Paraglaciecola psychrophila 170: one gene and its partners. Each later gene encodes a partner of the first gene's protein in a complex. Links are inferred from orthologs where the notes say so. Each region holds a gene or a part of one and is shown on either strand. Other genes may lie near its edges.

Evidence for each region.
Region 2: the proteins of holB (region 1) and dnaX are in contact, whole or in part, in a cryo-EM structure (PDB 8GIZ), measured with the Escherichia coli proteins. The link is inferred for Paraglaciecola psychrophila 170 from one-to-one orthologs.
Region 3: the proteins of holB (region 1) and holA are in contact, whole or in part, in a cryo-EM structure (PDB 8GIZ), measured with the Escherichia coli proteins. The link is inferred for Paraglaciecola psychrophila 170 from one-to-one orthologs.
Region 4: the proteins of holB (region 1) and dnaN are in contact, whole or in part, in a cryo-EM structure (PDB 8GIZ), measured with the Escherichia coli proteins. The link is inferred for Paraglaciecola psychrophila 170 from one-to-one orthologs.

What each region holds. Positions count from the first base shown.
Region 1 is NC_020514.1:2,655,341-2,660,801, forward strand. Bases 1,115-4,046 are described here. They hold holB (DNA polymerase III subunit delta'), read left to right. Parts: upstream 1,115-2,102; coding sequence 2,103-2,990; downstream 2,991-4,046. Other genes in these bases: mltG (endolytic transglycosylase MltG), read left to right, coding at 1,115-1,461; tmk (dTMP kinase), read left to right, coding at 1,473-2,102; C427_RS11620 (TatD family hydrolase), read left to right, coding at 3,021-3,794; C427_RS11625 (YchJ family protein), read right to left, coding at 3,891-4,046. Also shown: pabC (aminodeoxychorismate lyase), read left to right, coding at 1-466; more of mltG, read left to right, coding at 466-1,114; more of C427_RS11625, read right to left, coding at 4,047-4,370; C427_RS11630 (hypothetical protein), read right to left, coding at 4,474-4,851. UniProt on the Escherichia coli protein: Part of the beta sliding clamp loading complex, which hydrolyzes ATP to load the beta clamp onto primed DNA to form the DNA replication pre-initiation complex.
Region 2 is NC_020514.1:1,699,629-1,707,683, forward strand. What follows is about bases 1,904-4,994. They hold dnaX (DNA polymerase III subunit gamma/tau), read left to right. Parts: upstream 1,904-2,225; coding sequence 2,226-4,763; downstream 4,764-4,994. Other genes in these bases: apt (adenine phosphoribosyltransferase), read left to right, coding at 1,904-2,217; C427_RS07435 (YbaB/EbfC family nucleoid-associated protein), read left to right, coding at 4,798-4,994. Outside these bases: C427_RS07415 (HvfB family MNIO-type RiPP peptide maturase), read left to right, coding at 1-647; C427_RS07420 (HvfC family RiPP maturation protein), read left to right, coding at 647-1,393; C427_RS28155 (hypothetical protein), read left to right, coding at 1,509-1,631; more of apt, read left to right, coding at 1,681-1,903; more of C427_RS07435, read left to right, coding at 4,995-5,127; recombination mediator RecR, read left to right, coding at 5,189-5,788; C427_RS27270 (putative bifunctional diguanylate cyclase/phosphodiesterase), read right to left, coding at 5,792-6,766; C427_RS27275 (diguanylate cyclase domain-containing protein), read right to left, coding at 6,775-7,521; molecular chaperone HtpG, read left to right, coding at 7,908-8,055. UniProt on the Escherichia coli protein: Part of the beta sliding clamp loading complex, which hydrolyzes ATP to load the beta clamp onto primed DNA to form the DNA replication pre-initiation complex.
Region 3 is NC_020514.1:3,330,856-3,338,775, forward strand. Bases 2,873-5,828 are described here. They hold holA (DNA polymerase III subunit delta), read left to right. Parts: upstream 2,873-3,809; coding sequence 3,810-4,847; downstream 4,848-5,828. Other genes in these bases: C427_RS14510 (LPS-assembly lipoprotein LptE), read left to right, coding at 3,271-3,810; nadD (nicotinate-nucleotide adenylyltransferase), read left to right, coding at 4,861-5,556; rsfS (ribosome silencing factor), read left to right, coding at 5,603-5,828. Also shown: C427_RS14500 (Lon protease family protein), read right to left, coding at 1-330; more of rsfS, read left to right, coding at 5,829-5,920; 23S rRNA (pseudouridine(1915)-N(3))-methyltransferase RlmH, read left to right, coding at 5,929-6,399; mrdA (penicillin-binding protein 2), read left to right, coding at 6,402-7,920. UniProt on the Escherichia coli protein: Part of the beta sliding clamp loading complex, which hydrolyzes ATP to load the beta clamp onto primed DNA to form the DNA replication pre-initiation complex.
Region 4 is NC_020514.1:732-8,470, forward strand. Bases 1-2,775 are described here. They hold dnaN (DNA polymerase III subunit beta), read left to right. Parts: upstream 1-723; coding sequence 724-1,827; downstream 1,828-2,775. Other genes in these bases: dnaA (chromosomal replication initiator protein DnaA), read left to right, coding at 1-705; recF (DNA replication/repair protein RecF), read left to right, coding at 1,856-2,775. Outside these bases: more of recF, read left to right, coding at 2,776-2,944; gyrB (DNA topoisomerase (ATP-hydrolyzing) subunit B), read left to right, coding at 2,949-5,369; C427_RS00025 (early set domain-containing protein), read right to left, coding at 5,428-5,871; glyS (glycine--tRNA ligase subunit beta), read right to left, coding at 5,922-7,739. UniProt on the Escherichia coli protein: Confers DNA tethering and processivity to DNA polymerases and other proteins. Acts as a clamp, forming a ring around DNA (a reaction catalyzed by the clamp-loading complex) which diffuses in an ATP-independent manner freely and bidirectionally along dsDNA.

The DNA of each region.
Region 1 (5,461 bases):
TATTACGTTAGCTTGCCAACCTCTACTGGCAGGCATCAAACATCTAAATCGTTTAGAGCAGGTATTAATTAAACATGCACTGGCAAAAACTGATTATGATGATGCGATTGTTTGTGATACCCAACAAAACATAATTGAAACATCTGCAGGTAATCTATTTTGGTATAAAGATAATGTTTGGTATACAGCAGACCATTCAGTATCGGGGGTTGAAGGGGTTATGCGTAACCAGATTTTGGCAGTTATGCAAGAAAAAGATTTGCCGTGTCAGGTGGTTCGTCAGGACATCAGTGACTTATTCTGCGCCCAGGAGTTGTTTGTTTGTAACTCTCTAATGATGCTGGTGCCCGTAGTGAGTTTGTTTAATCCAGTCACTCAGCAAAACAAACATTATGTTATCGAACAAACAAAACTGATGCAGCATTATATTCAGCATACAATTAACCTTAAGGCGCTAAAAGTTTAATGAAAATTGTAAAATGGCTATTGTTTTTTGCAGTAGTATTTGGAATCGGTTTTGTTGCCACCCTTTTTTATTTTGACAAAAAAGTACATCAACCTCTAATCCTCAATGAGGCAACTATATATCAAGTTAAATCAGGCCAATCTGCGAAAGGATTACTGAATAGATTAAAAGAGCAGGGTATTATTTCTGATAATATTGGCCTTAAAATTAGATTGAAGCTTGAACCAGCACTTGCCAACATTAAAGTGGGCACCTATGAATTGTTGCCTTCAATGAGTGCATTAGATTTACTAGAGCTATTCTCTAGTGGTAAAGAATTACAATTTTCAATCAGTTTAATTGAAGGACTGAATTGGCGGGAATGGTTATTAGTTATAAAGTCCCATCCACAAATTACATTCTCGGATGATTTTTATCAACAGCTTGCCATTTTAACCGCACAACTTCCGGAGCAATCGATTGAAGGATATCTGCTTCCTGACACCTATTATTTTGTGGCACAAACCGAGGCAATTGATCTAGTCAAACGTGCGCATTTGAGTATGCAAAAATATTTAAATGAGGCTTGGCAACATCGGGCGCTGGATTTGCCATATGCATCGGCCTATGAAGGTTTAACCTTGGCGTCAATTATAGAAAAAGAAACCGGCGTAGCAGATGAGCGGCCTCGTATTTCTGGTGTGTTTGTCAATAGACTTAATCTGAATATGCGTTTACAAACTGATCCGACGGTTATTTATGGTATGGGTGAAAGTTTTGATGGCGACATCAGACGCAAAGATCTAAAAACGGCTACGCCTTATAATACTTATATGATTAGAGGCTTACCACCAACACCTATCGCTATGCCAAGTAAATTAGCCATTGATGCTGCTTTTAACCCGTTGATAACTGATGAGTTGTACTTTGTATCTAAAGGTGATGGCAGTCACAAATTTTCAATCACTTTGCAAGAGCACAACCTTGCGGTGCGTCAATATCAATTAAATAAATAAGAGAGTCCTAGTTGCAAACACCAGGTAAATTCATCGTTATTGAAGGTTTAGAAGGCGCAGGAAAAAGCAGCGCTGTAGCGATTTTGACCCAAGCTATACAAACTGCTGGTCACATTGTAGTTAATACCAGAGAGCCTGGCGGCACCGCTATGGCAGAAGCCATCAGAGATGTAGTCAAACACGATTGGATAGATGAAAAAGTCACAGTAGAAGCTGAGTTGTTGTTAATGTATGCAGCAAGAGCGCAATTAGTCCAAAACGTTATTCTGCCAAATTTAGAAAAAGGGTTCTGGGTACTCGGAGACAGACATGATATGTCTTCGCAAGCATATCAAGGTGGTGGTCGACAGATTGATCAGAACATGATTGAAAGCTTAAGAGCGATTACATTAAAAGACTTTAGGCCTGACTTTACCTTGTATATGGATGTTGAGCCTAAAGAAGGGCTTAAACGTGTCACAGGCCGTGGCGAGTTAGATCGTATTGAGCAAGAGGATTTGAGCTTTTTTGAGCGTACTCGTGAGCGTTATCTGTTATTGGCACAGCAGGATCATAATTGCATCGTGATCAATACTATGCAAGATATGCAAGCGGTGCACACAGATTTAGAGCTAGCGATTCAACAATTTTTGGAGAATTAAGTGTTTCCTTGGTTAGAGGTTACTTTTAAACAGTTAAGTGCACGGATCGCGGCAGTTAAGTTGCATCATGCTTTGCTTATTCAAGGTCCCTCTGGTTTAGGTAAATCAAACTTTGCCTTGCAGTTTGCTCAGTTACTTTTATGTAAAGCTAGGCAAGGGCATAAGGTGTGCGGTCACTGCCAGTCTTGCTTGTTAAATGCTGCGAATACTCATCCTGACTTACATGTGGTGGAATCGGATAAACAAATTGGTGTTGATCAGATACGCGACGCCATTAAAAAATTAGTTAGCTCTGCTCACATGTCTGGGGCAAAGGTATTGATTATCTATGATGCACACACTATGACCGAATCAAGCGCGAATGCATTACTCAAAACCTTAGAAGAGCCTACCGCTAATACGTTTTTGTTACTCACAACGAACAAGCCAGAACGTTTGCTGCCGACAATTAAAAGCCGCTGTGAAAAATTAGCGTTACCTTTACCCACTTTAGATTCGACATTAGCTTGGGTAAAAACCCAATATGACGCTGATATTGATATCAATTTTGCCAGATTGTTTAGTTCACGCCCGCTGGCTTTATTAGCAGAACTACAAGAAGAGCAAAAGTTTACTTATGAAATATTTAGCGCTGGTTTAGATGCTTTGCTGCATAAGCAAACCAGTGCCATGCAATTAGCAATGGATTGGCACGATAGTGCAGATAAAGTACTTAAATGGACTCAATATTGGGCAAGACAACAATGTACTGAGAATGTTTCTGAAACAGTGTGGCAGCTAAATTTACAAGCGTCTAAGGTGACTCGACAATTGCGTAACCCTGGTGTGAATAAAACATTATTGTTAACAGAGCTGTTAGATAAGCTTGCATTAGTCAAGGCCGCATAAACTTAACCCTACAAAAGATGGAAAAATTACGTGTTTGTTGATTCACATTGTCACCTAGATAAATTAGACAAAACCCCAGAAGAACTTTCAGACATCCTTAACTTTGCAAGAAGCCGTGGTGTCGAACATTTTTTATGCGTTTCGGTGTCTGTTAAAGACTTCCCTATGATGTTGGATACCGTTAAAGAATTTAATGATGTATCTGTTTCCTGCGGTGTACACCCTCTACACCAAGAAGATGCTTGTGGTTATGATGAGCTACTTAATATGGCTGATAATGAAGAAGTAGTCGCCATAGGAGAAACTGGCTTAGATTACTTCTATAGTGCTGAAACGAAATCAGTGCAACTCACTTCTTTTGTTGATCATATTAAGGTAGCCAACAAGTTAAGCAAACCATTGATCATCCATACTAGGGATGCTCGAGAAGATACGATTGATTTGCTTAAGCTGCACAAAGACCCAGCAACCAGAGGTGTGCTTCATTGTTTTACTGAGACTTGGGAGATGGCGCAGGCTGCAATTGAACTAGGTATGTATATTTCTATATCCGGCATAGTCACCTTTAAAACAGCCACTGAGTTACAACAGGTGGTGAAAAAAATACCATTAGATAAATTACTAATAGAAACTGATTCACCTTGGTTAGCGCCTGTTCCCTATAGAGGTAAGCCGAATCAACCGGGCTTTGTAAGGGAAGTAGGGGAGTTTATTGCTGAGCTGAGAGGTATAAGTGTGGAAGAGTTGGCTAAAATAACCACTAATAACTTTTATGACTTATTTGCAATTCAACGCTCAGTCTGAATATGTCAGTTAGAGATAGCGTTTCATAGTGTAAAGATGCAAGTTTATTTGTTTTAAATAGGTAAATATATGCTGATTCAATTGGCCTTTTGTTAATTACCGCCCACAACATTTTTTATACTTTTTACCGCTGCCGCACAAGCATTGACTGTTTCGCTCTTGGGAGAGTTCACCTGAATCTTTTTTTATAACTCCATCAGCATATAACCACTTTCCCGCTTCAAAAACAAAGTCTGATATTTCATGCATTACATAATAAGAGTTATGTATTTGATAGAAGGCTTTAAATTCTACCTGAGCCATATTTACTTGAGAATAGTGGGCTATGACTTGTAAAGATAACCACTGAGTATCCTCGGAGCTGTCTGCTAGTTCACTTATTGTTAGTTTTGAACGCTGGGCTAATATGTAGGTTTGTAAGATGTACCGATAATTTTTTAAAGAATAAGCTGAAAAACGCGAGCGCATTAAGGTTTCAGCATCTTTTGCAGCTACTTTTCCATCAATAATCGGCTTGCAACATACTTCATATGTAAGTTCGTTACCGCAAGTGCAGTGTTTAATAATCGTCGCCAAAATCAAATAACCTAACCAAATAAATCTATTAACCTAGCAAGCCTAGGCGATTAAAGTAAACATAGTCAAGAATTTATCAAAGCTGTTTTTTAAACTTTGTCGATTACCAAGGGCCTTTTACTACGTTATCTTGTTGGTCGTTGACGGGGATCAAGTTAACTAGCGATACCTTAAAATCAATACACAGTTGTTTTAGACGCTTAAAGCTTATTTCATCTAAAGATAACTGTTCAACGAACAGGTTTGAACACTGACCGCCAATCACAATTTTTTCAAGCCACAATGATAATTGGTTTTGTGTAGGTTTAGTAATACACATGCAATAATCTTGTTTTTCAGAAAATCGAATATGATTAGCCACTAAAAAAGTCCATTTATTGGCATGCTTAACATTTATATCGATGCTATGCCTGTTATCTGCTGGCACTTGCATAGAGGCTAGTGGAATAGAGTTATTTGTAAACGCATGTAAACTTGCCATAATAATTTCTCAACAGTGTTCTTATATACAGTGGTTATATATACAGTAGTACTGTATAAATCATCATGCAAGCTTTTTTTGCCTTGATGTGTTTTTATTCGTTTATTAATCTTTCTAGATTACATATAAACCTACCGACATCGATGCTGAAGGACGCATGACTTCGTCTAGCTTTAACTTTAACTTTAACTTTAAACATGAGGATAATTGACCTCCCCACCAGTAAAACGATTACTTTGACCTTACATTTATTCCGGATCGTAGATTGTCTTAAACACAACAAATTTCGCCGAGCTAAGTGGGTTAGCTTTTTTAATCAGTGATGAAACTGAAAACCTATCCAAGACACGACCATAGAACAAGCTAAGAAGCAGTGAAGTCGATAGATTCGCGGTAGTAAATTTAAATTTTCGTACAAGTCGTTATAGTTTAACGCATGAGGTTTTTCTGCTTAGTCATTAGTAATCCATGACTATTGGTCAACTTTGAAAGACTGTGACTGTGCAAATAAGAACAAGTTTTCAGAGCTAAATTTATAAAGTTATTGTGGCTGATGAGTTTTGTTGCCATGTCAGCTCATCAATAGATGTTGTATGTTTTTGGCTGTGAA
Region 2 (8,055 bases), 950 kb from region 1 along the record:
ATCCTCTTGATATCAAACTTTGTAAAAACGTCAAAACGTTTTTAGATAGACATAATATTTTATATTACAGTGAGCATTTAAGTTATTGTTCTGGTCAGGGTCATCTATATGATCTTATGCCGATCCCCTTTACTGAAGAAGCAGTCAAACATGTAGTCGAGCGGGTTAAACAAGTGCAAGATATTATCGAGCGGCCATTGCTGTTAGAAAATGTATCTTATTATGCCGCACCTGGACAAGAGATGACCGAACAAGAATTCACATTATCGGTGCTTAACGACTCAGGTTGTTTGATGTTGTTAGACGTGAATAATATTTATGTTAATTCTATTAATCACGGTTACGATGCCGAGGGCTTTTTGGCTGCGATGCCCACGGGTAAAATTGTCTATGGTCACATTGCAGGACATTATGACGAAGCTGAAGACTTAAAAATTGATACTCACGGTGCCGATGTCATCGAACCGGTTTGGCGATTACTTCAAAAAGCTTATGAAATTCACGGGGTTTTTCCGACGTTATTAGAAAGAGACTTTAATATACCGCCAATCACAGAATTGTTAGTGGAAATGGAAAGAATAAGAACTATTCAACTGCGTGTACAGCAGCAAGTGTCTCCCCCGCATCTTAAAAAAATTAAAGCTTAATGAAGCCTTTTCAAGTTATCCAGCATGATTTTATTCAGCATATAAAAAATTCTGAGGCTAAACCGTTTGCTGGTGGTATCGAAGAAAGACGTTTAAAAATTTATCGAGAGTTGTTTTTTAACAATATTTTGGGCTTTCTAAGTTCTGGGTTCCCTGTATTGCAGAGTCTGTATGATGAACAACAATGGAAATTTTTGGCTCGAAACTTTTTTATTGAACATCAATGTAATTCTCCTTATTTCATTGATATTAGTAAAGAATTTGTAGAATACTTAAGTAGCGAGTACCAACTCTGTGAGTCTGACCCTATATTTATGGGTGAATTAGCACATTACGAATGGTTGGAGTTGGATGTCAGTGTGCGTACGTCGAATCAAAGCGTTACTGCATGGGATGGACATTCACCGATAACCCAGGTTCAAATGTCTGACTTAGCAAGTTTAGTCAGTTACCAATATCCTGTTCACCAAATAAGTGTCGATTTTATTCCCTCGCAGGCTAGCGAAGTTGTGTATCTAGTGATTTACCGGGATGCCTCCGATGAAGTGAACTTTACGTTGCTTAATGCGGTGTCTGCACATTTGCTAAACACTATTATGCAACAAGGAGTAGTAACAGTTGATTCGTTAAGTAAAATTATGATTGAATCCATGCCGCAATTAGACGTAAAGCAAATTACTGAATCGTTGCAACAAGTACTAAAACAGTTATTATTACAACAGATATTATTCCCTACAGAGGAATAGACATCACTGGTTTAGCTTTTTAGGGCTATCAATTTATTAAACTTTGGATTAACATCTGCGCCTTCATTTTAGTTGTTTAATAAGGGTACATACCCTTGAAGTCTGGAGTGCAATAATGCAAGAAGATAACAGTTCACACGACCCGTTTAATTGGGGTTACCTGATTTCAGCCTTAGGTGTGCTGCTAGCGTTGCCATTAATGTTCGTCATAGTGGGTTGGTTCGTTTTTTACCTTTAACACCCGCAACAACTCTACTCATCTAATTTATTAAATTACGGGAAAATTCGTGTCCGCCGAATATATAAAATCGGTTATTAAAACCGTTCCTAATTACCCAAAACCTGGGATCATGTTTCGTGATGTGACCTCCGTTTTAGAAGATCACAAAGCCTACTCAGCCTCGATCGAACTCTTATTGAAGCATTATGCGCCAATGGGTTTTGATAAAGTCGCGGGTACCGAAGCTCGTGGATTTTTGTTTGGTGCACCTCTGGCTATAGAGTTAGGTATAGGATTTATTCCTGTGCGTAAGCCAAACAAACTTCCACGGGAAGTGATTAGCGAAAGTTACGAACTTGAATACGGTACAGATAGCTTAGAAATCCACCGAGATGCCGTTAAGCCTGGTGAAAAAGTATTGATGTTAGATGATTTATTGGCAACTGGCGGTACTATGGTTGCCACAGCTAATTTGATCAGGCGCCTAGGCGGTGTAGTTGAACACGCTGGTTTTGTTATTTCTTTACCTGCACTCGGTGGCGAGCAAAAGCTCACCGATTGTGGCGTTACCAGTTTTTCTATTTGCGAATTCGACGGCGAGTAAAAACGTAAATGAGTTATCAAGTTTTAGCAAGGAAATGGCGACCTAACCGTTTTGGCGAGTTAGTTGGGCAAGAACATGTCGTTACCGCCATTTCTAATGCGCTTGATAACAATAGATTGCATCATGCTTATTTATTTACCGGTACGCGAGGTGTTGGCAAAACCACTATCGCCCGTATTTTTTCAAAAAGTTTAAATTGTGAACAAGGTTTAAGTGCTAAACCTTGTGGACAATGTAGTACCTGTAAAGAAATCGAAAATGGCAACTTTATTGATTTGCTTGAAATAGATGCCGCATCACGAACTAAGGTGGAAGATACCCGCGAGTTGCTTGACAACGTGCAATACAAACCCAGCCGTGGTCGCTTCAAAGTTTATTTGATCGATGAAGTCCACATGTTGTCAAAGCATAGTTTTAATGCTTTGTTGAAAACCCTTGAAGAGCCACCGCCTCATGTAAAATTCTTATTGGCGACGACTGACCCACAAAAACTACCAGTAACGATTTTATCCCGCTGTTTACAATTTAATCTTAAGGCCTTGTCTCGCACACAAATCAGCCAGCAATTAGATTTTGTACTGGGCGAAGAAGGCATTGTGTTTGATAAAGAAGCGCTTAACCAATTAGCTAGAGCTGCCCAAGGTAGTATGCGTGATGCGTTAAGTCTGACCGACCAAGCCATTGCCCAAGGCAACGGTGTAGTGAGTTTGCAGATTGTCACAGATATGCTGGGCTTGATGGACAAAAATCAGGTGCTTAAGTTAGTTCACGCTATCGTACAAAAAGATAGTGCGGCGGTTATGCAACAAGTCGAGTTTATGGCTAATCAAGCACCAGACTATGGCTTGGTGCTGGCTGAAATTATGAGCTTGTTACACCAAATTGCCTTAACCCAATTTGTGCCTGACGCATGTAAATTAGAAACAATTTCAGCCAGAGCTATTTTTCAATTGGCTAAATCTGTGCCTGCTGAACAGATTCAATTACTATATCAAATTGCCCTAACAGGTAAAAAAGACTTACCCCATGCAGCTGATGCTAGAACAGGTCTAGAAATGACCTTGTTGCGTATGTTGGCCTTCTGCCCTGATAATGTGAAAATGGAAGCGCTAGATATTGTTGCTTTAACTCCAAAGGTTGATGGGCGGTCACAACAAGCTGCCATTCAGGAAACAAGTCAAACAAGCGACCATGTTAACTCAGCCTCGGTAGTGACTAAGCCTACCGCCCATGTTGCTGATGATGTGGTACATCAAAACCAGCCTTTACTTGAACCTGTTGCGGAGCGTTTGGAGCAAAACAGTTCTGTAGCTGCGGTGATAGCTGAAAACCAGTCGCCTGTGCAACAAGACGTCAGTACTGAGTCTTTATCTGAAATATTACCCGAGATTTCACCCGAAATTTCGCCCTTATCCCGACAAGAACAAACTGATGAGTTTGATGATGTTCTAACAACAGCATCAGACATTGACTTATTTGCTCAACAGCAAGATATAATGGCGCAAGCAGCAGACTTTGGTCATCATCAGCCGAACGATTACGAACAATACCAGCCTGTTGCATTGGACGAGCGCCCGCATCAAGCATTTGATGTTGAGCATGAGCCAATCAACAATGAAAATCCTGGGATGCATACGCAGCCTACTGAGCAGCTTACCGGTACAAAACCTACTACCTCGACAGCTGATTTAATAGCACTTCGCAATAAGCTTAAACAAAGACAACGTGATGGGGGGGAAGGGGCTGAACGAGTAAAAAAGTCTGAAAGTGCCAAGCCATTTAATTTAGCCGCGATCCGCAAGCAAAACCAAGAAGCTGCAAATCAGCCTGCTGCTACTTATGACGATAGGCAAAGTCAGGATATACCTGCAGCATCTGCTCCAGTATCTCAACTGCAAGTAACACCTCTTAGCGCAGGCCATGTAATAGATAACTCACCGCCTTGGCCGGTCGAAAACGAGTCACAATCTACAGCGGTAGTTGCACCGATGCCTTCAGCTGAGTTTACACACGTGCTTTCACCCTTGGTCAGCAGCCCTTTCTCAGTAGAAAAAACGCTTCAGGAAGCAGAATACTTCGATTCTAGTGCTCATTTAGACGAAGAAAATGTTGGTGAAGTCACCCAAGAGATTTCTGCTTTTTTACCGAATAAACAAAAAGTCTTAAAAGCTTTACAAATTGATGGCTGGAGTCAATTAATTGAAGATATTCAAGTAACGGCTTTAACAAAACAATTGGCCTTGCACTCTTCTTTTAATCAGCAAGGCAACACAGTCAAATTGATTCTTTTAGAGACTAAAGTACATCTTATTTCTGAAACCGCACAGCAACAGCTTAAAGAGGCGCTGTGTTTAGCACTTAATAGTCCGATTGAGCTTGAAATCGAGCTAGGGCGACCCATTAACACTCCTTATGCTTTGCAATTAAAAGTTAACCAAGTGCGTCATGAATACGCGAGGGAAGTAGTGAAGAGTGATCCCGGCATCCAATTGTTACAAAAACAATTTGCTGCCAAGGTCGACGAACAAAGTATTCGAGCAAGATAGCCTACTAAAATTAGATTTTTTTAAAGAGAGACAGATTATGATGAAAGGTGGAATGGGTAACATGATGAAGCAAGCGCAACAAATGCAAGAGCGCATGCAGAAAAATCAAGAAGAGTTAGCCAAAACAGAAGTCACTGGTGAGTCTGGTGCGGGTTTGGTTAAAGTTACAATGACGTGCAGTCATGCCGTACGTAGAGTTGATATCGATTCCAGCCTGATGGAAGAAGATAAAGAAATGATCGAAGATTTGGTTGCCGCGGCCTTTAATGACGGCGTTAGACGTGTACAAGAAACCACCAAAGAAAAAATGGCCGACGTAACTGGCGGTATGCCTTTACCTCCTGGCTTTAAGATGCCTTTTTAAGGCTTTAGCTACTAGCTTAAATAACCACAAAATAATAATAAACCAGAGATGTAGGTGATGGATGCAGTTTAGCCCCTTAATTAAAGAATTGATTGATGCATTTAAAATACTGCCAGGAGTAGGGCCAAAGAGTGCTCAACGTATGGCGTTTCATCTGTTAGAGCGAAATCGTCAAGGGGCGCTGCAGTTAAGTCATGTGTTGCACAATGCTATGGAACACGTTAAACATTGTGAGCAATGCCGTACCTTTTGTGAAAACAAGTTATGTGAAATTTGCGCTAACCCCAAGCGTCAAGAAAACCAAACTTTATGTATTGTGGAATCGCCGCAAGATATGTTGGCAGTTGAGCAAACATCAGAGTTTAAAGGCCGTTATTTTGTATTGATGGGGCATTTATCGCCAATAGATGGGATTGGTCCGGCGGAAATTGGTTTAGAGCAGTTATCGCAGATACTTGAGAACGACGATATTACAGAAGTGATTTTAGCAACCAATCCAACTGTTGAGGGTGAAGCGACCGCACATTACATCGCGCAAATGTGTAAGACACAAACTATCAAAGCTAGCCGTATAGCTCATGGAGTCCCTGTCGGTGGTGAGTTAGAATTTATTGATGGTAATACTCTCACTCACGCTTTTAATGGTCGCAGAGACATTTAAGCGTTACTTAGTTAGAAACTCAGATAGATAATAATCCAGTGGTTCTGGTCTGCCATGGAAATACCCTTGTTGTAAGTTGAATCCAAGACTGTGTAACAGTGATGCCTGACCTTTTGTTTCAATACCTTCAATTAAACTTTTCATGTTCAGTGAACTCAGCAGTGTTTGAATGCACTCTAGGGCAACAGTATTATTTTCTGTTTGATTTAAAAATGCCCTATCAACTTTTACAACAGAGGCGGGTATGGCATGTAAATAGGCTAAAGAAGAATAACCAGTTCCGAAATCATCAATACTCAACTTAATCCCTTGTTTGGTCATTTGATTGGCAGGAGATTCAGCGGCATCAATATAGGTCAATAATACGCTTTCTGTCAGCTCAATAGTTAGATCCGCAGGTTGCAAATTATAGCGTTTCAATAGCGAGAAGACATAATTACCAAGATTTGGCTCTGATATATGTAAGCCTGAAATATTGACGGCCATAGTGATATGTTGACCAATTATTTGTTTGAAAGTGAGTAGGTCTTTCAGGGCACGGTTGAGGACCCAATTTTCAATATCACGGATCAGTCCCGTTTTTTCTGCCACGTCAATCACCTCTTGCGGGTTGGTATTACCCAGGTCTGGATTATACCATCGCAGTAATGCTTCAAAAGAGGTAATTTGATCGGTGGTTATATCAATTATGGGTTGATAATGTAGGGACAATTCATTGTTTCTTTCAGCTAAAGATAAATTTTGTGCTAGATCACTAAGGCGTTTTAAGCTTTTTTCCATGCAAAATTGATATTCGTTCCATCTTTTTTTACCTGATTTTTTGGCTTCATACATGGCAGCATCTGCGCACATGATCAAATGTTCAATATCATTAGCGTTATCAGGAAAATGCGACAAACCTATGCTAGCAGATAACAATATTGGGTTTTGCTGAGTGTCTAGGTAGGGCATTGAAATAGACTCAATTATTTGGTTCAATAAATCAACTAACTCCTGTTCTGGTAAGTCTTCGTAAACGACAAAAAAAATTCATCCCCACCGAACCTACACAGTGTTGCTGTGGGTAAACTATTTTTTCGCAGTCTGTTGGCGACTTCACACAAAATGATGTCGCCGGTACCATGTCCCAAAGAGTCGTTTACCATCTTAAAACCGTCTAAGTCGATATATAACAAGGTAAGGAGAGTATTCGCTTCCACACTGTTTTGTAACGCATGGGTTAGGCCGCGTCGATTAAATAAGCCGGTAAGAGGGTCAGTCGAAGCTTGCTGTTGTAAGACTTGCTCAGTAGTCTTGCGTTCATGGATATCATAATGATGCAGTAATATAGTGGTGCTGCCTTCCTGATGTTGCGAATTGTCAGCAAACAGGTGATACCAAGTTTCACCTTGTGGTGTATTCATCAACACATCTGCTTCAAAACGTATTCCTTGATTAATACTTTTAAAGATATTTTGTAGTATGTTTGGATCGCACATTAACGTCTCTAAATGTGTCACTTGATGTCCAAAATTTTTAATGAAAGGTGGGTTGCCACTTATAAACTCGCCGCTAATTGAATAACTAGAAACGATAGTTGTGGCGCTAAACGGTGCACTTATGTGCTGCATATTAGCTGTTGTTGCTTCAACCAACATAGCCATTCTGCCATCAGCTAATATATAACCAGAAAATTGGCAAAATGCTTGGGTATCTTCGCCTTTTGGGGTGAAAGACCAATTTTCTTGAATCACTTGATTTTGTTTAAATGCTTGCTGATATTGAATGAGGGTGTTTTTTACTGCTGCAGATAATCCTGTTTTTAAGTCTCTTTCTTTTAGGGTTACTACAGACGGGGAATCTCATAATTTCAGAGCTGCCTGATTTGCCCAAACAATACTGAAGTGCTCAATATCATAAATCCAGATGGCAGTTTGCAACTCGTTTAACTCTATTGGCATGAAACCTCACTAACTTTATTGCAGCCACAATGGCTGAACACGACTATTATATTGTAAATCACTGAAGCTTGTTTAATAGTCAAATTAAAACAAATTAAGAAATCATCCTTGAAAACAAACTAAGCAACCTCATTTACTAGTCATCTTTTATGTAACCACAACTCAGGAGACACTTGGCTATGGCTGAATCAGCCCATCAAGAAACTCATGGATTTCAAACTGAAGTAAAACAATTACTTCAGTTGATGATCCATTCGCTTTACTCAAACAAAGAAATTTTCTTACGTGAATTAGTATCCAACGCGGCTGATGCTGCAGACAAATTAC
Region 3 (7,920 bases), 680 kb from region 1 along the record:
TTCCCCTGCCATCAATCTTAAGGAAAATGGTTCACGCTCGTCTTCAAAATTATTGATATAACACCAATCATCAGGCGTGACTGTTTTTTGTACGAATTTATCAATAAATTCATGCACTAATGTAAAGCGCCCAGTGGCTTGTTCACCCATCACATAAAGATTGTATCCTCGCGCTTCTATTTCCAGACCAAAAGACAAAGCTGCACGCGCTCTATCCTGTCCAATAAAAGTGGAATTTAAAGCGTTATCATCCAGTAGTGCTTGGTTGATTAAGCGTCTACTGGGTTTTGCAGTCAATTGCTGCAGATGTAAGGCATATTTGCTTTGCATATTAAAAGGCTTAATTACCACAATTTTGGAATATACCAAATAGTGAAACCTGTAATCAGCAGGCTGTCAAACGGATACGAAAAGAATATGGAAAAGTGACTATTTTTAATACAAAAAAACACAAATTGTAGATATCCTAGGGATTAATCTGATCGTTTAAATTATATTTTGGGATCCAAAACACTCAATCCACCTAAAAACTTCAGAATAAGCTCGATTAATCACGTATTTACTGTTGTTAGCAAGGGATGCGCTAAGGTATTCTAAGTAGCTAACTTTTATAGCATTGTTTAAGGTCTTTTGACCTTATCCCTTTCTTCACGGAAATCTTTTTTAATGGCCGAAAAACAGTACCAACCTCAAGAAATCGAAAAAGAGGTTCAAGCCTATTGGGAAACCCAGCAAACCTTTAAAGCAACTGAAGACGCTGATAAAGAAAAATTCTATTGTCTTTCTATGTTCCCTTATCCCAGTGGCCGTTTGCATATGGGTCATGTTCGCAATTATACCATTGGTGATGTGATTAGCCGTTATCAAAGAATGTTAGGAAAAAATGTACTGCAGCCAATGGGCTGGGATGCATTTGGTTTACCTGCAGAAAACGCAGCCCTTAACAATAATACGGCACCAGCCAATTGGACTTATTCTAATATTGAGTATATGAAAACCCAATTAAAAACATTGGGGTTCGGTTACGACTGGGACCGTGAAATAGCCACATGTAAAAAAGATTATTACCGCTGGGAGCAATGGTTTTTTACTCGTCTGTTCGAGAAAGGCTTAGTGTATAAAAAGAATGCCACTGTTAACTGGGATCCTGTGGACCATACGGTTCTGGCTAACGAGCAAGTAATTGATGGTCGTGGTTGGCGTTCTGGGGCGTTAGTCGAACAAAAAGAAATACCTCAGTGGTTTCTTAAAATCACCGACTACGCAGAAGAACTAGTTAACGATTTAGAACAATTAGAAGAATGGCCTGAGCAAGTCCGTGCCATGCAAAAAAACTGGATAGGCCGTTCAGAAGGTGTAGAAATAACCTTTGCCCTTGAACAAACAGTTGCTCAGCTCAATAATTTTGATGTGTACACCACTCGTCCTGACACTTTATTGGGGGTGACCTACGTTGCCGTTGCGGCGCAGCATCCCATTTCATTAGAAGCAGCTAAAAATAACATTGTTTTAGCTGCCTTTATTGAAGAATGCAAAACCACTAAAGTGGCTGAAGCCGACATGGCCACCATGGAGAAGAAAGGTTGCGCTACAGGTTATTTCGCCATTCACCCCTTAACCGGTGACAAAGTGCCAGTTTGGGTAGCCAACTTTGTATTAATGGGTTACGGCTCAGGTGCGGTGATGGCAGTTCCAGGGCACGATCAACGAGACTGGGAGTTTGCCACTAAATACGAGCTTGAAATAAAACAAGTTGTTCAAGGCGATGCACAAAATAACATTGAGTGTGATCTAACCCAAGGAGCGTTTACCGAAAAAGGCTTGTTGGTAAATTCTGGGGAATTTGATGGGCTTACCTCAGCAGAAGCTTTTGAGAAAATAGCTCAAGCACTTAGCGAGCAGGGTAAAGGCAAAAAGAAAATCAATTATCGTTTAAGAGATTGGGGCGTGTCTCGTCAGCGTTATTGGGGCACACCTATTCCCATGCTGAATTTAGAAAACGGCGAATCTGTACCTGTTCCAAGTAACCAGTTACCCGTCGAATTACCCGAAGATGTGCAAATGAATGGGGTTATTTCTCCCATTAAAGCCGATCCTGAATGGGCTAAAACAGAATTTAACGGTCAACCTGCTTTAAGAGAAACAGATACCTTTGACACCTTTATGGAATCATCATGGTATTACGCTCGCTATTGCAGCGCACAAAACGACCAAGCCATGTTAGATCCTGCACAGGCTAATTATTGGTTACCAGTCGACCAATATGTGGGCGGAATTGAACACGCCATTTTACATCTATTATACTCACGCTTTTTTCATAAACTTTTACGTGATGAAGGTTTGGTGCAATCTGATGAGCCCTACAAACGTTTGTTATGTCAGGGTATGGTATTAGCAGATTCTTTTTACCGTGAAGATGCAGCAGGCAAAAAGAATGGTTTTCCCCTGCTGACGTTAACAGTGAAAAAGACGACAAAGGCAGGATCATCAAGTCTGTACTTGAGTCTGATGGCATGGAAGTGATCCATCACGGTATGATCAAAATGTCTAAGTCGAAAAACAATGGCATCGATCCACAGCAAGTGATCGATTTATATGGCGCTGATACCATCCGAGTTTTCACTATGTTCGCCGCGCCACCTGAACAAACGTTGGAGTGGATTGACTCAGGAGTTGAAGGTGCACACAGGTTTGTAAAACGTCTTTGGAACTTAGTGCAAGAACACGTCGAAGCTGGCGAGATAGTGACTCTTAATAAAGCTAACTTGTCTGGTCCGCAGAAAAACCTAAGACGTTTGGTGCATAAAACCATTGAAAAAGTCAGTGATGATATAGGTCGACGCCAGACGTTTAACACCGCTGTAGCGGCCACAATGGAGTTGCTCAATCACTTACAAAAAGCGCCCAAAATATCTGCCCAAGACTTAGCAGTAATGCGCGAAGGTATCGATGCGATAGTCTTGTTACTGGCTCCTATTGCACCTCATATTTGTCATGTAATGTACCGAGACTTAGGCCATGAAAATGAAGTAGAAACTGCACCATGGCCTATTGCTGACGCTGACGCAATGGTTGAAGACGAAAAACTAATAGTGTTGCAAGTCAACGGGAAAGTTAGAGCTAAAATTACCGTCGCTGCAGATGCCACTAAAGAACAAGTCGAGGCTATAGGCTTAGGCGAACAAAATGTGCAGCAACATACAGATGGCAAGACCATCCGAAAAATCATTTATATTCCGGGTAGATTACTCAACATAGTGGCGAATTAAGGTGCTAAAACGCATATGCTTAAATGTTTGTATCCTGACTATTGTTTTAACAATAGTAGGATGCGGCTTTAAGTTACGTGGTGACTACGGGCTGCCCACTGGTATTCAACAACTGCAATTACTAGCGGCACAGAAAAACACACCACTGCATAGGATATTAGGTAAGCAGCTGCAAGGTATAAACATTGATGTGTGGGATAATACCGCCAGTGCTAGTCAACTCGATGAGCAAGTGGATGTAATTGTGTATTTAAGCTCCGACCAACTTGAGAGGCGCTTGTTGTCTCTTTTTTCATCCGGACAAGTAGCAGAATATGAGTTGGTGTATACCATTAAATATCAAATCCAATTTCCAGCACAAGATGCGATAGAAATAGAAATCGATGTCACTAGGGAATATCAAGACGACCCAGATGCAGTGTTAGCTAAGTCTCGTGAGTTGGACTTGATCCAAAACGAAATGCGTCAAGAAGCAGCCAATCGCATTATCCGTCAAATTGCCAGCTCATATAGCAATTGGCAACAGACTACAGGTGGCTAATGCAGGTTTATCCAAACCGATTTAAACTTAATGCCTCTTCAGAGATAAAGCCTTTCTATCTAATTTTTGGTGATGAGCCGCAACAAAAACTTGAGTGTATTGAGTTAATTCGAAACGCCGCCTTAGCCCAAGGCTTTGACGAACGCCAATCTTTAGTAGTAGATGGTCAATTTAGCTGGGATACACTGATTGAAGCGACACAAACCTTGTCGTTGTTTTCTACCAGACAAATCATTGAGCTTGAATTACCCACCGGAAAACCTGGAGCAGAAGGTAGCAAGGTATTAACTAGCTTAGCGCAGCAGGTGAATCCTGATGTGCTGATTGTAATACATGGCGGTAAAGTAGGTAAGGATGTACAAAACACAAAGTGGTTTAAGGCAGTGGATAAACACGCAGTTTATGTGCCTTGTTATCCTCTTGAAGGCAATGCGTTATATCAGTGGTTGAATACCCAGATGAATATGGCAGGCATGCAGCCATCGCAGCAAATATCGCAGTTGTTAGTTGACTACTGTGAAGGTAATTTACTCGCGGCTAAACAAGAAATTCAAAAGTTAATGCTGATTTATCCACAAGGCAACCCAAGCTTTGAACAAGTTGAACAAGCGGTTGTAGATCAGTCCAGATTTACGGTGTTTCATTTAATCGATGTTTTACTCAGCGGAGATGCTCAAAGAGCAGTAAAAATGCTCTATCGCTTAGAAAGTGAGGGAGTCGAACCTAATATTATTGTCTGGGCTTTGACCCGAGAGTGGCAAACGTTGCAGGCGATATTATTTGACAAACAACTGGGTAAAACGATTAACTGGAATCAGCACCGAATATGGAAAAGTCGGCAATCTTTATATCAGTCAGCGTTGCAGCGTTTGTCATTAGAGCATATGCGTGCATTACAACAAAAGCTGGCTGAGTTTGATAACGCTATCAAACAAACTCAAGTGGTACGTCCTTATGTAGAGTTATGCCATTTATGTTTGCTGTTTGTTCCATATTCTCTCAATAATGTGCCTTTAGATTATGGCATTTTAGACTAGGAGACATATTTACGTGCAACTTGCTTCTCCTTTAGGTATTTTTGGTGGCACCTTCGACCCCATTCACAATGGGCATATTTATCCCGTAATAGAAGCGGCAGAAAAAACCAACATCAAAAAAGTCGCCCTAATGCCTTGTTATATTCCCAGTCATAAAAATCCTGCAGTAGCATCAAGCGAAGACAGGCTTAAAATGGTAGAACTTACTTGTGTCGATTACCCTTTGTTTTACCCTGACTCAAGAGATATTAATAGAGGAAAACCCACATTTAGTGTCGACTCATTAAAAGAAATTCGCGAAGCCATGCCCACTACCCCATTGTGTTTTTTCATAGGCACCGACTCTTTCCATAATTTATTTACTTGGCATGATTGGTCAACCCTATTTTCCCTTTGCCATTTTGTAGTGTGTGAAAGAAAGGGCGAGTCTGTAAAAGAAATACAAGGGATCTCTGAAAGCTCTTCAAAACAGCATGCGTCACAACTAAAAACATTGCTAAACAAAAGGCAAACTTTTACTCCAATCGCTTTGCATAACAGTCTTGCTGGGCACATTTATGTAGCTAATACCCAAACATTAAACGTCTCATCCACCCAAATAAGACAACAATTATATAAAAATCAATCGGTTGAGTGCTTTTTACCACCAAAGATATTAGATTATATTCAACAGCATAAGCTCTATCAGCAGAGTGTCGATTTCTGTTAAACTATTACAAATTCATTTGTATAAAATTCAACCATAAGGAAAGTCTTTGGACCACCAACAGTTAAAAGCCTTTGTAATAGAAAAAGTCGAAGACTTAAAAGGTCGTGACATTATTGATTTAGATGTTGCAGAAAAATCTTCGGTTACCGAAACCATGTTAATTTGCTCAGGTAATTCTAAACGTCATGTTATTTCAATTGCCGAAAATGTGGTAGTTGAAGCTAAACGAGCTGGCACCACACCTTTAAGTATTGAAGGGCGAGAAACCGGAGATTGGGTCTTAGTTGACCTAGGTGACGTAGTCTTACATGTGATGCAAGATGAAGCCCGAAATTTCTATCAGTTGGAAAAACTCTGGGGCTAAATTAACCAGTGCGTATTCAAATGATTGCGGTGGGCATGAAAATGCCCGCTTGGGTTGAACAGGGCTTTTCGGAATATTGCAGACGTTTCCCTGCCGATATGCCTTTGCAGATCACCGAAGTAGTCGCCGGTAAGCGTGGCAAAAACGCTGATATCAAACGTATCTTACAAAAAGAAGGAGAATTAACCCTAGCTGCCATTCCCAAAGGCAACAGAGTCGTCACCTTAGAAGTCACAGGTGTACCTTGGGACACCCCAAAATTGGCTAAAACCATGCAAAGTTGGCAAATGGACGGACGGGACGTCAGTTTATTAATTGGAGGACCAGAAGGTTTAGCTCCTGAATGTATAAAAATTTCTGAACAAAAGTGGTCATTGTCGAGTCTTACTTTGCCACATCCATTAGTTCGCATAATTGTAGCTGAGAGCCTGTACCGAGCTTGGTCAATTAATAATAACCATCCTTACCATAGAGAATAAAATTGCCTTCACCGCGTATCCTCATTAAAGACCATTCAGCGGAAGCCAACCTTTTTGCTAGGCGAACGTTTATTGGACTATTTGTGGTCATTGTGATGATCGTTATGGTGTTGACAAATTTGTATTATTTACAAATAAGTCGATTCGAGGATTACCAAACACGAGCAGACGGTAACCGCATAAAAGTATTACCAGTAGCGCCTAATCGTGGCTTAATTTATGACCGTAATGGTATATTGCTAGCAGAAAACCGTCCGGTTTTTAGTCTTCAAGTTATTCCAGAGGAAATTGATGATCTAGATTTAACGATTAATGAATTGAGCATTTTATTAGATATTGACGCAGAAGATGTAAGTGATTTTTATCGAGACTTAAAAGGCACTAGACGTTTTAAACCGGTTAATCTGATCAACCGTTTAAAGTCCAAAGAGGTCGCACTTTTTTCTGCACAGCAACATAAATATCCAGGTATATCCATCGAAGCTAGACTCGCTCGTTATTATCCGTATGGCAGTGCCTTGACCCATGTAATAGGTTACGTTGCAAAGATTAACAAAAAAGATTTACAAAAACTCAGTGAAGCTGGATTTGAAGCAAACTATGCTGCCACTTATGACATTGGGAAAAGAGGTGTAGAAAAATATCACGAAGAAAAACTCCATGGGAAAGTCGGATTTCAAGAAGTGGAAGTGAATAATCAAGGTAGAATTATCCGCATATTGGACTTTAATCCACCTGCTCCCGGTCAAGATATCGTCCTAAATATTGATATGACTTTACAACTGGAAGCCGAAAAGGCCTTTGCCGGTAAGAAAGGTTCTGTTGTTGCCATTGACCCCCGAGATGGAGGTGTACTAGCGTTATACAGCAGTCCAAGTTACGACCCGAATCTGTTTGTACATGGCATCAGCAGTAAGAATTACAAAAAATTACTCACCTCAGACCGCCCTTTGTTCAACCGTGCAACGCAGGGGCAATATCCCCCTGCATCAACAGTTAAACCTTTATTAGCATTGACTGGACTTGAAGAGAGAGTCATTACCCCTGAATATCGGATTCATGACTTTGGTAAATATCAATTAAAAAATGTTGAACGTGTTTGGCGAGACCATAATCCATGGGGCCATGGATGGGTAGATGTGACAAAAGCCATCGAAGTTTCCTGTGATATTTTCTTCTATGATTTGGCTTACAAATTAGGTATTGATCGGATCAGCGAAAGCATGAATGAATTTGGGTTTGGTGATTATACCGGTATCGACTTGCATGAAGAAGCCGATGGTATTATGCCGAGCAGAGGCATTGTAAAAGCCTTGTTTAACCGCCCTTGGTATATTGGTGACACCATCAACGTAGGCATAGGACAAAGTTATTGGACAACGACGCCGATTCAACTCACACAGTCAATAGCCAATCTAGTCAACAAAGGTAGGCGTATAATTCCACAAATCATACGCGGTAATATGCAAAAAGATAAAGTCATTTTACAGGCCGTTAAAGAACGGCGCCCCATAGCCATAA
Region 4 (7,739 bases), 2.7 Mb from region 1 along the record:
ATAGACGATATTCAATTTTTCGCGAACAAAGAGCGCTCTCAAGAAGAGTTTTTCCATACCTTCAATGCATTATTAGAAGGTAATCAACAGATAATTCTCACTTCTGATCGTTATCCAAAAGAGATTGTGGGTGTTGAAGACCGACTTAAATCTCGCTTTGGTTGGGGTCTTACGATCGCCATCGAACCACCTGAGTTAGAGACCCGTGTAGCCATTTTGATGCGCAAGGCGGTTGAAAATAAAATATTTTTACCTGATGAAGTTGCTTTCTTTATTGCTAAACGTTTACGCTCAAATGTCCGTGAACTCGAAGGTGCGTTAAACCGGGTCATTGCTAATGCAAACTTTACGGGACGTCCTATTACGATAGATTTTGTTCGTGAAGCGCTTCGTGATTTACTGGCACTGCAAGAAAAATTAGTCACGATCGATAACATTCAAAAGACAGTCGCAGAATATTACAAGATTAAGATGGCTGACATTTTGTCAAAACGGCGCAGCCGAAGTGTCGCCAGACCTAGGCAAATGGCGATGGCTTTGTCTAAAGAATTAACTAACCATAGTTTGCCAGAGATTGGTGACGCTTTTGGTGGACGAGACCACACCACGGTATTGCACGCTTGTAGAAAAATAGTGCAGCTAAGGGAAGAAAGTCATGATATAAAAGAAGACTATCAAAATTTAATACGCACACTTTCTTCATAAAAATTCACGAGTAAAAAGATGAAATTTAGCATTAGTAGGGAAAATTTCTTACAGCCTCTTCAATTAGTTTCAGGTGCAGTTGAACGCCGTCACACATTGCCTATATTATCTAATGTTTTAATAAAGGTTAGTGATAACTCACTCTGGCTAACAGGGACGGATTTAGAAGTGGAATTAATCTCTAACGTCACTTTAAGTGGTGACTTCGTTGAAGGTGAAATTACCGTCCCAGCTAAAAAATTATTAGATATTTGTAGAGGACTTAATGAAGGCAGCAGTATAGATTTTAGTGTTGAATCCAATAAAGCATTGCTGAAGTCTGGACGTAGTAAATATAGTTTATCTACATTGTCTGCTGACGACTATCCTAACCTCGAAGATTGGCAAGGCGATTTAGAGTTCGAAATACCTCAATCAGATTTAAAGCGTCTAATCGACAGCACACATTTTTGTATGGCCCAGCAAGATGTTCGTTATTACTTAAATGGCATGTCCCTCGAGACAGAAGATAACCTCATTCGTACCGTTGCTACAGATGGACATAGGTTGGCTTTGTGTCGTTTAAATTATACAAATGCTACATTAACTAACCGTCAGGTGATTATTCCCCGTAAAGGCGTCTTAGAGATAATCCGCTTAATTGAGGATAATGATAAGTTAGTAAAAGTTCAAGTTGGCTCAAACCACATTAGAATTTTTTCAACTGATTTCATATTTACTAGCAAGCTAGTTGATGGTCGTTTCCCTGATTATAGGCGTGTGTTGCCAAAAGATGGCGATAAAAAAATTGAGTCTAGTAAGGATGTTCTTAAGCACGCTTTTTCCAGAGCTTCAATCCTGTCAAATGAAAAGTTTAGAGGTGTACGTTTAAATCTGTCTAATGGGGAGCTAAAAATTACAGCCAACAATCCAGAGCAGGAAGAAGCTGAAGAAATCGTAGATGTTGATTATCAGGGTGATAGTTTAGAAATTGGCTTTAATGTCGCATACTTAATTGATGTAATGAACGGCTTAAGCTGTGAAGACGTTCGAATTACTTTGGCTGACTCAAATAGCAGTGCATTAATAGAAGACTCTAGGGATGACTCTGCGTTATACGTTATAATGCCAATGAGATTGTAATCAGTCTTTATAAGAAGTTTGGTTCCCTATGAAGCTGGACAAAGTCCAGATAAGTCATTTTAGAAATATTAATGATTTGTCACTTACTGCACATGAAAGTTTAAACGTTTTCTTAGGTGCAAATGGTAGTGGCAAATCTTCAATTCTTGAGGCCTTACATTATTTAGGTTTTGCACGTTCTTTTCGTACTCATAAACACAAAAGTGTTATTAGTCATGATAAACCCGGTTTTACTGTTTTTTGTTCGGCACTGATCGAGGATGGTATTCAGCAAAAATTTGGTATAAGTAGACTATCCAACGACAGTTGTATCGTGAATATAAATGGAAATAAGTCTAGCCGTGCAACAGATTTAGCTAGTTATTTGCCTATCCAAATTTTCACGCCTCAAAGCTCGGATTTATTACTTGGTTCACCAAAGTTACGCAGGCGATATCTAGATTGGTTGTTGTTTCACGTGGAACAATCTTTTAATTTAGATTTTCAGGTTTATAGTAGGTCCTTAAAGCATCTAAATGCCTTGTATAAAAGCTATCAACCAAAGCAAGGTTTAGATTATTGGAATGACATTCTTTGTCAAAAGGGTGAGTCAATTAGTCTAAAAAGAGAAAATTTACTCAATGATCATTTAATACACCTTATTAATTCAAATTTAAAAGATTTTTTACCTGAGTTTTCCTTCGAAATTTCGTATTATAGGGGGTGGGAAAAGGGTTACAGTTTATCGGACGCTGTATTAAAGAATAGGCAACGAGACCAAAAGAATGGTTTTTTAAGCGTTGGACCTCATAAAGCAGACCTACGTATTAAGACCCAAGGTGTAAATGCACATGAGGTTTTATCTAGGGGTCAGTTAAGGATGTTGGTGGCAGGTATGCAACTTGCTCAAACACAGTATTTACATGCCCAGACAGATAAGACCTCAATCTTTCTATTGGATGATGTTGGTGCAGAATTAGATGAAGAAAAAAGAAAAGTGTTTATATCAAGATTGAACACTTCTGATACTCAATTGTTTGTTACAGCTATTGATATCAAACAACTAGAGTTCTTAGAGAACTATAACGATAAAAAAGTGTTTCACGTGGAACATGGCCAGGTGAGAGAGGAGATTTAATCAGATGGCAGAAGAAAATGTATATGATTCGTCGAGTATTAAAGTACTAAAAGGACTTGATGCCGTTAGAAAAAGACCGGGTATGTATATCGGTGATACAGATGATGGAACCGGGTTACACCACATGGTTTTTGAGGTAGTAGATAACTCTATCGATGAAGCACTTGCGGGGCATTGTACAAGTATTAATGTGAAAATACATATTGATGGTTCAGTCTCGGTTAAAGATGATGGTCGCGGTATTCCTACAGAAATTCATGAAGAGGAAGGGGTCTCGGCAGCCGAAGTCATTATGACTGTATTACATGCTGGTGGTAAATTTGATGATAACTCTTATAAAGTATCTGGCGGTTTACATGGTGTAGGTGTATCGGTTGTTAACGCTCTATCCAAGAAGTTAATGCTACAAGTTCGCCGCGGAGGTAAGCTTTATGAGCAAGAGTATCAGCATGGTGTGCCACAGCAGCCATTAGCAGTTATCGGCGAATCAGAAGCCACTGGAACGAGTTTACGTTTTTGGCCCAGTGAAGGTACATTTACAGGTGTTGTGTTTCACTACGACATTTTAGCTAAGAAATTACGTGAATTATCTTTTCTAAATTCAGGCGTGTGTATCATTCTTGAAGATGAGCGCGATGGAAAGACTGACAAATTTGAATATGAAGGTGGTATCACCGCTTTTATTGAATATTTAAACCAAAATAAAACGCCAGTACATCAAAAAATATTCTATTTTGATTCACATCGTGATGATGGTATTTCTGTTGAGGTAGCTATGCAGTGGAATGATAGTTATCAGGAAAACGTTTTTTGCTTCACAAATAATATTCCACAGAAAGATGGAGGTAGTCATTTAGCAGGATTCAGAGGTGCTTTGACTCGAACGCTCAACAACTATATGGACAAAGAAGGCCTTTCAAAGAAAGCAAAAACAAGTACCAGTGGAGATGATGCAAGAGAAGGTTTAACTGCCATTATTTCAGTTAAAGTGCCAGATCCAAAGTTTTCTTCACAAACTAAAGATAAGTTAGTATCTTCAGAAGTTAGACCTGCTGTAGAAACAGCAATGGGTGAGAAGCTTCAGGAGTTTTTATTAGAAAACCCTGCAGAAAGTAAAATCATTGTTGGTAAAATTATAGATGCTGCGAGAGCCAGAGACGCAGCCAGAAAAGCCCGTGAGATGACTCGTAGAAAAGGTGCTTTAGATTTAGCTGGTTTGCCTGGAAAACTAGCTGATTGCCAAGAAAAGGATCCTGCACTTTCAGAGCTATACATAGTGGAAGGAGACTCTGCTGGCGGATCCGCTAAGCAAGGTCGTAATCGTAAAAACCAAGCTATATTGCCACTAAAAGGTAAAATCTTAAACGTCGAAAAGGCTAGATTTGATAAGATGCTTTCCTCTCAAGAAGTAGCAACTCTTATCACTGCATTAGGTTGTGGCATTGGTCGCGACGAATATAACCCAGAGAAGTTACGTTATCATCGAATCATTATAATGACTGACGCTGATGTAGATGGTTCTCACATTCGTACATTACTATTGACCTTCTTCTATAGACAAATGCCAGAGATTATCGAGCGTGGTTATATTTATATCGCCCAACCGCCTCTATATAAAATTAAAAAAGGTAAGCAGGAACAATACCTAAAAGATGATGATTCTTTAACTAAGTATCTTACATCTATCGCCCTAGATAGCGCCTCATTACATGTAAACGAAGATGCCCCTGCTATTACAGGCGTGGCATTGGAAAGCCTAGTTAAACAATACCAAGAAACCGTGGCTATGATTGCTCGTATAAGTCGTTTAATGCCTGAAGTGATACTTAATAAATTAGTCTATAGTCTTACACTTGATATTGAAGATGTAAATAGTGAGCAAAAGTTAACAAACTTTGCAGATGAGTTTACGAAAGGGCTTACGCTGGATGAAACAGATGGAGCAACATATTCTTTTGAAATACGTCATAACTCAGAAAGAAATAACTTTTTTATTACCATTATTATTAGAAAGCACGGGATAGACACCGAGTATCGTATCGATCATGAGTTTATTGTATCTAACGAATATAAACGACTTAAGAACCTTAATTTAGCTATCAATGGCATAATTGAAACGGGTGGTTATGTGAAGCGTAATGACAAGACTAAACCTGTTTCTACCTTCGTAGACGCGTTGGACTGGTTAATGTCTGAATCTAAACGTGGCCAATATATCCAGCGTTATAAAGGACTAGGAGAGATGAATCCAGGTCAGCTATGGGAAACTACCATGGATCCAGCTTCACGACGAATGCTACAAGTAACTATTGAAGATGCAGTAGGTGCTGATCAGCTGTTCACTACTTTAATGGGTGATCAAGTTGAACCTAGAAGAGCATTCATCGAAGAGAACGCTCTTAAAGTAGCCAATTTAGACGTCTAGTTTAAGCTATATATAAAAAGGCCGCTATATAGCGGCCTTTTTATTATGTGTTTATAAATCAATCGGTTATAAGTCTAATTGATACCTTAGGAGCGCCATATCCACTAAAATCTATTGTGAACTGGAACATTCCAGTTTCAGATGGTGTGAACCGAAAGTTTTCATCAGTTGTTACACAATTGGCTCTTACGGATTTACCAACAACAATAACCTTGTCCGATCTATTGGCATAACCGCAGTTCATACCCGGTGTCCAATCGGAGTCTGCGAATTTAAAATCATAAGGTTGTCCATCAGCAATCAATTCAATAGAAGTTGAATAGATTTCATCAGAGGTGGCAACTAACTTATATTTCTCATCCGCTTCCCACCACGAAAAAACACCTCTTAGATATAGGCCATCGAAGTTTTGTTCTTTGGTGAAGCTATCAATAACATTTGTAGCGCAGCCGCTAAGCAAGCTAGCAATAAACACCGCAGATACAAAGCTTATTTTCTTCATATTGGTTTACGTCCTAAAAACATGTCTTTCAAATTGAGATATGGATAAAATTAATTAAGTACTGAAATGTCTGCACAACACAAAAATAAACCTCTGAGCCTTGATAATAAGGTTAGTCGATTTCGCTTAACTGACTCGTCATCTGCCATAACCATAACATTCTCAAAAAATTCATCAATTGGTTGTCTTAGCTCAGCTAAAACAATTAATGCATTAGTATAGTCTGACTTATCAAGCATGGGTTGAATGCGTGCTTCCACGGACTCTACACTAATCGCTAAGGCTATTTCGGCAGGCTCTTTCAACAACTCCTTATTAAAAGACAATTCCTCTTTAAAAACGTTTTTAGCCAATATATTTGCTACACGTTTATTTGCTGCCGCTAGTGATTCTGCAGATTCTAAGGTGTTGAACGATTTAACTGCTTCAACTCTTGCTGCAAAATCAGCTGGTCGAGTAGGGCGATTAACTGCAACCGCTTGTACAACTCCGGTGGAAATGCCTTGTTCTGCATACCAAGCTTTAAATCTTGCCAATACAAAATCTACAACTTTTGTTTGAAGGTTTTCAGATCTTATCTTGTCACCAAATGTAGCAATCGATGCATCAACTAAATCGTTCAGATCTAGCGGCAAAGATTTTTCAACAATTATACGTAATACACCAATTGAAGCTCGACGTAAGGCAAAGGGGTCTTTATCACCTTTTGGTGTTTGACCTATACCAAAAATTCCAACTAAGGTATCTATCTTATCGGCTAAGGCAACACATATACTGACATCAGATGTGGGTAAGTTGTCACCAGCAAATCGTGGCATATATTGTTCGTTTTGTGCCAACGCTACAAGCTCAGTTTCTCCATCTACTCTCGCATAATGCATACCCATGACGCCCTGTACGTCAGGAAATTCCATAACCATATTAGTCATTAAGTCTGTTTTACATAACAAACCTGCTCTGTGAGAGGCATCTTGATCTGCTCCTAACATAACAGCGATACTTTTTGCCATAGAAGCAATACGTTCAGATTTTTCGTAAACGGTACCTAATTGTTTCTGAAACAATATGGTTTTTAAGCTTTCAAGACGTGATGCTAATGTTTGTTTTTTATCAGTATTAAAGAAAAACTCAGCATCAGCTAATCTTGGTCTAATAACTTTTTCATTACCACTGATAATAGTTTGAGGATCTTTACTTTCTATATTTGTAATAAAAATGAATCTAGACCTTAATTGGCCATTTTCATCAAGTAAAGGAAAGTATTTTTGATCATCTTTCATAGTGTAAATGAGAGCTTCCTTAGGGACGGCTAAAAAAGACTCTTCAAAATTTGCGACTAAGGCTACAGGCCACTCCACCAGTGATGTGACTTCTTCTAATAATTCTTCATTCACGTCTGCAATGGCGTTTTCTTGCTTGGCTAAAGCCCTAACCTGCTCTAATATTATCGACTTACGATGTTCGTGGTCAGCTATGACAAAGTGTCGTTTAAGCTGACTGAGGTAATTATCTGCACAGTCAAGCTCAAAAGGGGCGTCACAGTGGAATCTGTGACCATTTATCAATCGTGCAGAATTAACATCCAAAACTTTGCCGTGTATAAGGTCGGATCCGTATAACATAGTCACTGTATGAATTGGTCTAATAAATTGAGTGGATTTTGAACCCCAGCGCATTGGCTTAGGAATAGGCAGGGCCTTTAATGCTTTCTCAACCAACTCTGGAAGGAGTTGCGTAATAGATTGTCCCTTGACTTGTGCTTTAAACAACAGCCATTCGCCTTTATCTGTCTTTAATCGTTCTGCTTGGTCGACGTCAATTCCATTCGAACGTGCCCATCCTTGCGCTGCTTTGGTAGGCTCACCATT